DNA from 3 places in the Pseudovibrio sp. Ad26 genome. Region 2 is predicted to be linked to each of the others. Evidence: riboswitches for the same ligand, from Rfam matches in the RefSeq annotation. Region 2 holds a riboswitch; each other region holds the start of a gene.
The links. Region 2 has a riboswitch for thiamine pyrophosphate ahead of thiB (thiamine ABC transporter substrate binding subunit). Riboswitches for the same ligand answer to the same signal wherever they lie in the genome.
Positions count from the first base shown of each region.

Region 1: linked by a shared signal. The riboswitch ahead of PsAD26_RS22655 (hydroxyethylthiazole kinase) and the one ahead of thiB (thiamine ABC transporter substrate binding subunit) in region 2 are both predicted to bind thiamine pyrophosphate.
Region 3: linked by a shared signal. The riboswitch ahead of PsAD26_RS26130 (ABC transporter permease) and the one ahead of thiB (thiamine ABC transporter substrate binding subunit) in region 2 are both predicted to bind thiamine pyrophosphate.

Region 1 is NZ_LMCE01000095.1:286,482-290,439, forward strand. It holds gene PsAD26_RS22645 (TRAP transporter substrate-binding protein) at 1-487, opposite strand, end outside; gene thiD (bifunctional hydroxymethylpyrimidine kinase/phosphomethylpyrimidine kinase) at 501-1,304, opposite strand; gene PsAD26_RS22655 (hydroxyethylthiazole kinase) at 1,304-2,059, opposite strand; TPP riboswitch at 2,101-2,209, opposite strand; gene PsAD26_RS22660 (Lrp/AsnC ligand binding domain-containing protein) at 2,420-2,656, shown strand; gene PsAD26_RS22665 (xanthine dehydrogenase family protein molybdopterin-binding subunit) at 2,727-3,958, opposite strand, start outside.
Region 2 is NZ_LMCE01000025.1:51,183-55,140, reverse strand. It holds gene katG (catalase/peroxidase HPI) at 1-1,421, shown strand, start outside; TPP riboswitch at 1,538-1,644, shown strand; gene thiB (thiamine ABC transporter substrate binding subunit) at 1,678-2,658, shown strand; gene PsAD26_RS05415 (thiamine/thiamine pyrophosphate ABC transporter permease ThiP) at 2,634-3,958, shown strand, end outside.
Region 3 is NZ_LMCE01000147.1:45,757-49,714, reverse strand. It holds gene PsAD26_RS26135 (hypothetical protein) at 1-1,731, shown strand, start outside; TPP riboswitch at 1,861-1,968, shown strand; gene PsAD26_RS26130 (ABC transporter permease) at 2,095-2,853, shown strand; gene PsAD26_RS26125 (ABC transporter substrate-binding protein) at 2,880-3,818, shown strand; gene PsAD26_RS26120 (hypothetical protein) at 3,891-3,958, opposite strand, start outside.

The DNA of each region.
Region 1 (3,958 bases), on a different contig from region 2:
CAGTGTTGCCCCCCATAAACGGCTTCACACCAAATGGCGCGTAAAGATCATCCCAGAGCTCCTGACCACCAAGCTGATCCACCCATGCAGTGTGTTCCTGAGGCAAAAGGCCGAACGGAATTGTCGTAAAGAACACTGATCCGGGCATCTTGCCAGCCCAGTACATGGCAGCTGAATGGCCCATCTGTGCAGTACCGCTTGAAACAGCGTCAAACACCTCAAAAGCCGGAACCAGCTCACCAGCAGCAAACAGGCGAACACGCATCCGGCCATTGCTCATAATGTTGATGCGATCACAAATGCGTTGCGCAGACATTCCAGGGCCTGGCAGGTTCTTCGGCCAGCTGGTCACCATACGCCATTCGATGACCGGATCAGCATCCTGAGCCAGTGCTGGCGCAGCAAGTGCAACGCTTCCAGCAACCGCTCCGGCTGTAAGCCCAAGCGCCTGACGGCGGGTCAGATTGTTTTCTTTGTTCTTGGTCATTATCTCCGCCTTATTACTCAGACCAGAATTCATGGAAATGATGCACAGGCCCATGTCCCTCGCCTATATCAAGCGTATCCGCAGCTTTGATCGCCTGACTAATATACTCTTTTGCTTCACCAATAGCATCTTGCAGCGCTAGCCCTTTGGCAAGCTCCGCTGCAATCGCAGAGGACAAGGTGCAGCCCGTCCCATGCGTATTCTTCGTTTCATATCGTGGAGCTGTATACCACCGCTCCACATCACCGGAGAGGAAGAGGTCGTCACAGGTTTCATCAGATCCATGCCCGCCTTTCAGCAGAACCCCATTTGCACCCAAATCCAGCAGCAGTAACGCTTGTCTGTGCATGTCTTCACGAGATCCAGCCATCGGCTGCCCAAGCAAAAAGGCCGCTTCCTGCATGTTTGGCGTAATCAACGCCGCAATTGGAAACAACTTCTGCTTCAACACAGAAACAGCGGAGTTTTGCAGCAAAACATCTCCGGAAGTTGCCACCATCACCGGATCAAGGACGACGCACTTAACATCATATTCCGCCAGCTTTGTGGCAATAACATCGATAATCTCTGGCTGTGAAAGCATGCCGATTTTCACGGCATCCACCTTCAGATCAGAAAAAACAGCATCCATCTGCTCCGCCACAAATGCTGGCGGCACATCATGAATACCTGTCACACCTTTGGTGTTTTGGGCCGTCAGTGCAGTGATGACACTGGCCCCATAGACACCGCGAGCCGAAAAGGCCTTCAGGTCTGCTTGAATTCCGGCACCACCACCGGAATCCGACCCTGCAATTGTGACTGCAATCGCACTCATTAGGCCAATACCCCACCTTTATTATTCATTGTTTCGAGCTTGAGACGCTCGTTGAACTGGTCAGCCTTCAAGCTATAAAGGGTATCTATGAAAGCTGGAGTGAAGCTTCCCGGCCCGTTCGCCTGCTCTGCGGCAATCTCGCCGCATACACCATAGACAGCAAGCGCAGCAAGCACGGCAAGTTCCTTATCCGGCTCAACAGCGGCAAAACCAGCCAGCACACCGCCCAGCGCACAGCCAATGCCAGTCACCTTGTCCATATAAGCATGCCCATTGCCCACGGTGTAGGTTGTCTCACGGCCAAACACAGCGTCCTCAATACCAGTGCGCACAACCAGCGTGTTCTCGGTGACAGCTCCACCAAGCCCAGCGCTCTCACCCATATTGGCTTTGAGGATTGAAACGTTCTCTTTCAAAATGTCCTTGGCAAACTCCATGCGAATGTCTGAGCGATCTACTTTAACCGGGTCCAACACCACGGGCATAGATTTCTTGGCCGCCCCTTCAAGCCCCAGCCGGATACCATGTCGTCGCTTACCATCCAGCGTACCAAGATTGAGGAGCAATCCGTCAACACTCTCAGTAAATGCAGGAATTTCATCATGAGCAGACGTCATTGACGGCACAATATTACAAGCCAGCATCACATTCGCCGTGATGCTCTGAGCAACAGAGTTCGTCAGGCAATGAACTCGCACACCACGCTCGCGCACGCTCTCAAAAACCTGCCAAAGATTTTCAGCTGTGTAGGACATTTGTTTTCGCTTCCCTATCGATTACGGCGGGAACGATTACCTTGGTACTCATCCCAATTCCCTCCGCCGGCACAATCCGGATCAGGTTCTAGGAGTTGGCCTTCCGCCTCTCAGCCCGTCAGTCACTGCCGAGCACCCCCATTGGTTAGAATTTTTTGCTAGCAAACAAGAGAGCGAACTGCAAGCGGAAACGAGAGGCAGCGACAAAAGGCAACTGGGGGTAAATTTCGCTTAAAAAACGCAAAAGCTTGCAAAAAAACGCAGCTTCAACGCAAAATGCTCACAAAACAACGCAAACTCAATTTTGAGCGCAGCCCTGAAAGACAAATCAGTCTTACGGGACAGAAGGATAGCAGATTAATGATTCCGTTCTTTGTACAGATCAAATGCCAGCTCGGAAAAACCTATCAGGTTGCCAATGCAATTGCGGACGCAGAAGTTGCCTCCGAAATCTACTCCACCTCCGGGGATTTCGACCTGCTGGCCAAGTTCTACGTCAACGATGACGACGACATCGGCCACTTCGTTGCTGACAAGGTTCAGGTCTTCGATGGCATCCAGGACACCAGAACCATCATCACCTTCAAAGCGTTCTGATACCTACGAAAACAGGCGGGACACCAGCCCGCCTGCACAATCTCTTTTCAAGCTCTAAAGTCTTGATAACTTAGCTTTGAGCATCCTGAATTGCGCTCCACACAGCAACCGGCGTCGCGGGCATATCTATATGCTCAACACCTGCATTCTTGCGCAGCGCATACTGCACAGCATTCATCACCGCCGGCGCCGCTCCAATAGAACCAGCCTCACCAGCCCCTTTGATACCCATCGCATTTGTCGTGGAAGGAACATTGCTCGTCGAGAAGTCGAAATTCGGCAAATCATCAGCACGCGCAACATGATAGTCCATGAAGGACGCTGACAGCAGCTGCCCGGTTTCATCATAAACCGTGTTCTCACACAACGCCTGCGAGATCGCCTGCCCCGCACCACCATGCACCTGACCAGCCAGAAGCATCGGATTCACCGTCACGCCAAAATCATCCACAATCACATAACTGACCACGTCCGTCTTGCCCGTTTCCGGATCAATCTCCACCTCACACACATGCGTGCCATTTGGATAAGTACATTCATCCTGCATGACTTTTTCCGCTGCACTCAAGATATCCGGTTGCGATCCAGCCACATCAACAAGGCTGACCTGCTGGTCGGTACCAACCACGCGCACCTGCCCGTCTTCAAGTGTGAGATCCCCAACACCAACCTCAAGCTTCTCACTGGCGATCTCCTTGATCTTCTTGACCAGCGTTTCAGAAGCCGCCTTCACAGATGGCATGCCAATCGGAATAGACCGCGATCCACCGGTACCACCGCCAGTCGCCACACGGTCCGTATCCCCCTGCACCATCTCAACCTGATCAAGCTGCAAACCAAGATGTTCTGCAATGACTTGGCCATAAGCAGTGGCGTGACCCTGACCGTTGCTCTGCGTTCCAATCAGCAAAGTAACGCTGCCGTTCGTATTCAGCTCAAGCTTGGCTTCTTCACCGCCGGCAAAGGCACACGCCTCCACATAAGTCGATAGCCCAACACCGCGATACAAACCTTTTGCCTTGCTCTCCGCTTCACGCTCCGCAAACGTCGAATAATGGATCTCGTCGAGCGCCTTAGTAAGATGAGCCCCAAAGGAACCCGTATCATACATACGGCCAAGCGCTGTCGTATAAGGTAAGGCAGCGTCGGGGATAAAGCTCTTACGACGAAACTCCGCCGGATCCATACCCATCTCATGCGCGGCCTTATCAGCCAGCCGTTCCATCAGATAAAGCGCTTCCGGACGCCCTGCCCCGCGGAACGCATCCACCGGCACTGTATTGGTATAAACGCCTGTCGCTT
Region 2 (3,958 bases):
CAATGAATGACGAGGAAACTGCAGCGTTGACCTGTGGTGGTCATACTGTTGGTAAGACCCATGGACGGGGTGCCGTCGACAACATCGGTGTCGCACCAGAAGCCGCTGGTCTGGACGAACAGGGATTGGGCTGGTCCAATCCTGGACAAGACGGCAAGGCAACGAATGCCTTTACCTCTGGCATAGAAGGTGCGTGGACCACACACCCAACCACATTTGATATGGGCTTTTTCGATATGCTGTTCGGCCATGAATGGGAGCAGGTAAAATCTCCCGCTGGCGCGTGGCAATGGGAACCCGTCTCCATCAAGGAAGAAGACAAGCCTATCGATCCAACCGACCCGTCCGTTCGTCATAATCCAATCATGACTGATGCGGATATGGCGATGAAGGTTGACCCGATCTACAACGAATACTGTCAGAAGTTCATCGCAGATCCTGAATATTTCAGAGATACATTTGCACGTGCGTGGTTCAAGCTGACCCACCGCGACATGGGACCGAAGGCAAACTATCTTGGCCCGGATGTACCGAAAGAAGAGCTCATCTGGCAGGATCCTGTTCCAGCAGGCAGCACCAACTATGATGTTGCTGCTGTGAAAGCAAAAATCTCATCAAGTGGTTTGAGCAATGAAGACCTGATCAAAACCGCTTGGGACAGCGCGCGGACCTATCGCGGTTCCGATATGCGCGGTGGTGCTAACGGTGCTCGCATCCGCCTTGCTCCTCAAAAGGATTGGGTTGGTAATGAGCCTGACCGCCTGACCAAAGTTCTGGCTGTGCTTGAACCGATTGCGGCAGAGGCAGGAGCCTCAGTTGCAGATGTGATCGTGCTGGCAGGGAACGTTGGTTTAGAAAATGCCATCAAGGCAGCTGGTTTCAACGTAGAAGTTCCATTTGCTTCTGGTCGTGGAGATGCCACTGATGCGATGACTGATGCCACATCCTTCTCTGTATTGGAGCCTATTTCTGATGGCTTCCGTAACTGGCAGAAGCAAGAGTACGCTGTTAGCCCGGAAGAAATGATGCTGGATCGTGCACAGCTCCTCCGCCTGACCGGATGGGAAATGACTGCGCTCGTTGGTGGTCTGCGTGTTCTTGGTGCCAATTATGGCGGATCAAAGCACGGTGTCTTCACTGACCGAGAAGGTCAGCTGACGACAGACTTCTTTGTCAACCTGACCGACATGGACAACAGCTGGCATCCACTCAAGGATGGTACCTATGAGATCCGTGACCGGAAATCTGGCAAGCCAAAGTGGACTGCAACCAGCGCTGACCTTGTGTTTGGCTCCAACTCAGTCCTACGAGCATACGCTGAAGTGTACGCTCAAGATGACAACCACGAAAAGTTCGTCCGCGACTTCGTGGCAACATGGACCAAGGTCATGAACGCCGACCGCTTTGACCTGGCAGCCTAATAAATAAGATAAGCCCGGACAGGACACTGCCCGGGCTTCCTCTTGCAACTCCATACAGGTGCCCTCTCTACCCCAGCTATATCCGGTTGCGCTCCTGTGGTTTTCCGGTTAAGAACCTCTTGACCTCGGGGTGCGCGTATTTGTCGTGCTGAGATGCTTTAGTGGCGAACCCGTTGAACCTGAACCGGCTAGAACCGGCGGAGGGAAGGGTACCGGTTTCATCCATCCTTGCCCTCTCGCCGCAATGGAGGATGACTTGAAACATCTGTTAATTGCTGCGGGACTACTCACTGCAACATCAGCGATGGCTGCTGAGAAGCCTCAACTGACAGTTTACACCTATGACAGCTTTGTTTCTGACTGGGGCCCAGGCCCAAAAGTGGAAGAAGCGTTTGAAGCTGTATGTGAGTGTGACCTGAAACTTGTTGGCATCGAAGACGGCGCAGCACTGCTTTCCCGCATTCGCCTTGAGGGTCAAAACTCAGATGCCGATGTGGTACTGGGCTTAGATACCAATCTTGTTGAGACTGCCAAGAAAACTGGCCTGTTTGCACCGCACGCTGTTGAGGCCCAATACACGCTGCCAGTGGAATGGGCTGATGAAACCTTTGTGCCGTACGACTGGGGCTACTTTGCCTTCGTACACAAGAATGGCGAAACCGTACCAACCAACTTCCGCGAGCTTGCAAAGAGTGATGCCAAGATCCTTATTCAGGACCCACGCTCCTCAACGCCAGGCCTTGGCCTGCTGCTATGGGTGAAAGCGGCTTACGGAGATGAAGCTGCTGATGTCTGGGCGGACCTTTCCGACAACATCGTGACCGTTACAAAAGGCTGGTCCGAAGCTTATGGTCTTTTCCTTGATGGGGAAGCGGACATGGTGCTCAGCTACACCACATCACCGGCATATCATCTGATTGCTGAAGAAGATAACAGTAAGACCACTGCCGCGTTTGAAGAAGGCCATTACATGCAGGTTGAAGTGGCGGCAAAACTTGCCGGAACTGATCAGCCTGAGCTGGCAGACAAATTCCTGAACTTCATGGTTTCAGACGCTTTCCAGACAATCATTCCAACGACCAACTGGATGTATCCTGCTGTGACACCAGAAGGTGGTTTGCCTGCTGGCTTTGACACATTAAAGGTGCCTGAGAAAGCTTTGTTCTTTAAACCTGAAGAAGCTGCTGCTGCAAGAAGTGAGGCTCTGCCGGAATGGCTAGAAGCGCTCAGCCAGTAAGTTCGCTTCCCGGTGTTGCCGCGGCATTTCTTGTCGCGGCACTTATACTTGGCACGCTGGCTGCAGTTGCATTGCGTGCAGAAGCGGGCCATGGCTTTTCCTCTTCCGACTGGCCTGCTCTCAAGTTTACGCTTACTCAAGCCGTGCTTTCTGCCGTGATCAGTGTGGCACTGGCTGTGCCCGTTGCACGGGCCTTGGCACGACGTCGGTTTCCAGGTCGCAGTTTGCTCATAGCATTGCTTGGTGCCCCCTTCATTCTTCCAGTTATCGTTGCCATTCTTGGGCTACTGCAAGTGTTTGGCCGTGCAGGCTGGATATCTGATGTGCTTGTCTATTTCGGCGCTTCGCCTATCCGCATCTATGGCCTCCACGGTGTTGTGTTGGCCCATGTTTTCTTCAACCTTCCGCTTGCAACTCGATTAATTTTACAAGGGTGGCAAGAAGTCCCTTCAGAGCGTTTTCGCCTTGCTGCACAGCTGGGGTGTGATGGAAAAGCTCTGTTTCGACTGATCGAACTGCCCATGCTCACCCGCATTTTACCCGGCGCACTGGCTGTGATCTTTGCTATCTGCCTGACAAGCTTTGCTGTTGCTCTGACACTTGGTGGGGGGCCACGGGCAACAACGATTGAGCTGGCGATCTATCAGGCATTTACATATGACTTTGATCTTGGACGGGCCGCGCTGCTTTCTGCATTGCAACTCACGCTCACTGCTGCAGCAGCCTTTGCAGCCCTAAAGCTTTCGCGCGGTGAAGGGTTTGGTGCAGGACTGGACCGAGCGATCCAGCGCTGGGATGGTGGTGCACCTGTTGCAGACGCCTTCTGGATTTTGCTTGCAACGTTCTTTTTACTTTTGCCGCTCAGTGCCGTTGTTCTTTCAGGCCTTAGCGGTCTGTTTCTGATGCCCTTTATTGTGTTGAAGGCGGCGCTTGTTTCCGTTGCTGTCGCTGCAGCCAGCACGGTGATCTTGTTGCTGTTCGCATTGCCTATGGCAGCAGCCGTTGCCGTTCGCCGACATAGTGTGGTTGAACTTGCTGGAATTTTGGGATTAGCGGCATCCCCGCTGGTGATTGGAACGGGTTTGTTTATCATTATACGTCCATGGGCAAACCCGTCAGACCTTGCTCTTCCTGTGACAGCACTCGTCAATGCGGCGATGGCATTGCCGTTTGCACTTCGCATTCTTGTCCCTGCTGCGCGAGATACGGTTTCACGTCATGGACGGTTGGCCTTGTCTCTAAATATGGAAGGCTGGGTGTTCTTTTCACGCGTCCTCATTCCACGTATGCGGCCACAGAT
Region 3 (3,958 bases), on a different contig from region 2:
AAAGCGGTAGCTGGTTTACAAGAGAACACAGGTTCTGCACGGCGGGCAGTTTATCAACGCGCGCGGAATGCAATTGTAAAGCAACTTAAAAGTTACGACCCACCTCTGTCTCCCTCCCAGATCACTGAGGAGCAGCTGAAGCTTGAAGAGGCCATTCGTAAGGTCGAAGCGGAAGCTGCTCGTGAGTCTCTCGGGTTGGGGCGGTCTAAAACCACCCCAGCTCCAAAATCTGCAGCTCCAGAAATCTCTGCTGCATCTTCACCTGCTGGCGATACGCCTAAGGCAGGTACAAAGGCCGATACTCCAGCGCGCGATGAGCCAAAAGCACCTGCTGCTAAAGCAGATGTGTTTAAAGAGGCGGTTCGTGCTGCGCAGGATCTTGGCAACGCCGCTCATCAGGCCAATCAGATGGCGCGTGATCAGCTACCTGAATCTGCCAGCGAGCGCAAAGAGCCTGACCTTGGCTCTATGGATGACAAAGAGACGGGTGAACCTGCTGCGTCTTTGCCAACCAAAGGTGCTGTTGAGACGAGCGCAGAAGAGCGCTCTTGGGTGCCGGGTGAGGCACGGCGGACTAAGCTGGAAACAAAAGGTAAATCGCGTCCTGAGATCGATGAGCCTGCCAAGGTTAAGCCAAAGACAAGCCGAAAACCTGCTTCCTCCCGCAAACCAGCCGTTGCGCAGCGCGTTGGCGATGCGATTGAGCAGGAAGAAGGGCTGAAGCCTTCCAATACATCGGGTATTGTCGGTATAATTGTGGTCATACTGATAATCTTGGGTGTTACCGCAGGTGTCTATAGTCTGCGCGATGTTATTCTCTCTTTAGTGCTTCCAGTTGAAACCGGTGAGACTGTTGCGCCAGAAAGCGCACCTTCTAATGAAGATGAGCCGCTTCGGGTTCAGCCGGAACGCACGCCGAAGAAGAACACCGACCGCTTATTGCCATCTGATGAAGGGGCAAAGGTTTCTCCGGATGCGACACGGGTGCAGACGACCCGGATTACCCGGAATTCGTCCAGCGCAGCGCCAACCGAGACAGTAACTGAGCCTCCAGTCGTGCGTGTGGTCGAAGCTCCAGCAGCGCCGGCAGAAGACACACCTTCTGCGCAGGTTCTGCCGGTGACGGAACCTGCACAGCAAAGTACTGCAGTTGAGACCAACTCTGTTCCGCCAGCTGAAACCATTGGAACGGAAGCTGCGGTTTCTCCTGTTGCACAACAGAGCATACTTTACGAAGAGGCCTTGACGCCGGGTGCAGCAGGTTCTGCATCACGTGGGAACGTTGTTTGGTCACTGGATGAAGCTAACGGCGATTCTGTCATCAAGGCTGTTGCGACGCTACCATCTCGTAACTTCTCTGTTGAGATGACATTGAAGCCGAATAGTGATCGATCTTTGCCAGCGAGTCATTTGCTTGAGCTGAACTTCATCTTCCCAGAAGGGTTTGATGGAAAGGGTGTTGAGAAGGTGCCTGGCCTGATCCTGAAGAAGACAGAGTCGGAAGCAGGTGATCCGCTTGATGGTGCTGCCGTGAAGGTTTCTGACACTCTCTTCTGGATTGCGCTGTCTGACAGTGATGAAGAAAAAGCGAAGAATCTGAAGCGTCTTGCTGAGCGTGAGTGGATTGATGTTCCACTGCTGTACAACAGCGGTCGCCGTGCAATGTTGACCTTTGAAAAAGGTACAACCGGCAACAAAGTTATCGCACAGGCAATCAAGAGCTGGAAGTAATCTAGTTTCAGCTGTTTAGATCAGATTTCAAAGGCCTTGGCTCTCTCAGAGCTGAGGCCTTTTTCATTATGCTGTCGTCCGTCAGAGCAAAATCTGCTTGCATCCTTCAGCAGAAACGCGCATGTTCCTTGCTATTCCGAGGGGTGCTTTTCTTTCGAAAAGCTGAGATTGCGATGAGCTAAACCCTTTGAACCTGATCCGGGTAATGCCGGCGAAGGGACGGGACCTGAGCCATTCTTCCCGGATCTCCATGTTTGCATTTTGCTGTAACGGGAGATCCTGTGCTGAAAACATCCCAGAGAGCTAATGTAGCTCCGTTCTTCCGCCTGTTTGTGATGCCCAATACCATTGTTGGGAGTCTGCATGCTGAAGCGAGCTTTGAAACGAATTCTCCGAAGTCTTTTCGGGATTTTGCTTTTTATCGCCATTTGGGAAAGTGTGGTTCGGATTGGAGAGTTTCCTCCGTTTCTCTTGCCAGGTCCGGCGGCGGTTTTTTCCGCTTTTCTCAATCAGGGCGTTTTTCTGCTGCATCATGCAGGCATTACCGCTTGGGAGACCGTTCTCGGCTTTCTCTTTGGCGTGAGTGCTGGGGCCTTGCTTGCTGTTTTGCTGGCAATGTCTGACCGGATACGCCTGTTTCTGCTGCCTCCAATTGCAGCAACCCAATCTCTTCCTGTGTTTGCAATAGCCCCACTTTTGGTGCTGTGGTTCGGCTTTGGGCTGGCCTCCAAGGTTGTGATGGCTGTGATTGTGATCTTCTTTTCTGTGACCTCGACTTTCTTCGATGGTTTGCGGAGGACTGATCAGTCACTGCTTGATCTTGGTAAGCTGCACGGCCTGAACCGCTGGCAGACACTTCGCTACATTCGCATTCCAGCCGCTTTGCCGTCTCTGGCCTCTGGTATGCGCATTGCAGCGGTGTTTGCTCCTATTGGGGCGGTGGTTGGAGAGTGGGTTGGTGCAAAAGGTGGGCTGGCTTTCATCATGCTGCAGTCCAATGCACGCATGCAGACAGCGACTATGTTTGCAGCGCTGATTTTGCTTGCGGTGATGGTGTTGAGCCTGAGGGCAGTTGTTGAGTTCGCCACTTCTCGGATGATCTATTGGCAGAAAGAGATCTAGGTCTCAGAGTATGAGGACGTAACCTTATGAAAAAACTAGGTATGCTGTTTAGTGCTGCAATGCTTGCGAGCACACTTCAGGTGCAGGCCGCAGATAAGCTGACTTTGCTGCTGGACTGGTTTGCGAATCCAGACCATGCACCAATCGTGGTTGCCAAGGCACGGGGTTTCTTTGAAAAAGAGGGCCTTGAAGTTGAGCTGATTGAGCCTGCTGATCCTTCCATGCCACCAAAGCTTGTTGCAGCAGGGCAGGGTGATATTGCAGTTTCCTATCAGCAGACGTTGCACCCGCAAATTGATGAGGGCATGCCGTTGATGCGGATCGGGACGCTGGTCTCTACACCTCTGAACACGCTAATTGTTTTGGAAGACGGACCGATCAAGGAGATTGCAGACCTGAAAGGCAAGCGTATTGGTTATTCCACATCCGGGTTTGAGAACGCCATGCTTGGGAAGATGCTTTCCAATGCAGGCCTAAGTTCTGACGATGTGGAGCTGATCAACGTAAACTTCTCGCTCTCACCATCTCTGATGGCTGGGCAGGTTGATGCGGTGATTGGTGGTTACCGTAACTTCGAGCTGAACCAGATGGAGATTGAAGGTGCGAAAGGCCGCGCGTTTTATCCTGAAGAGAACGGTGTGCCAGTCTATGATGAGCTGATTTATGTGGCTCACAAAGACAAGCTGGATGATCCGCGTTTGAAGAAGTTCATCAATGCGATTGAGGCGGCTACCGTTTATCTGCTTAATAATCCGCAGGACTCCTGGAAGAGCTTCCTTGAGATCTATCCAAATCTGGATGATGAGCTGAACAAGCGTGCCTGGGCGGATACTCTGCCGCGTTTTGCCAGCCGTCCAGCTGCTTTGGACAATGGTCGCTATGAACGGTTTGCAAACTTTCTGATTGAGCAGGGGCTCATTAAAACAGCGCCTCCAGTTGAAACCTACGCGGTTGAACTGCGCTAACCGGTATAGGTCTAAACTAAAATTTGAGCCTCCGAGTTTCGGGGGCTCTTTTTATTTGTAGGCTAAATGCCGTTATTGCGCTGCATCCTTGACCGCTTCGTGTTGAGCCAGATCGCTGAGGATGTATTTCTCAAAAGCAG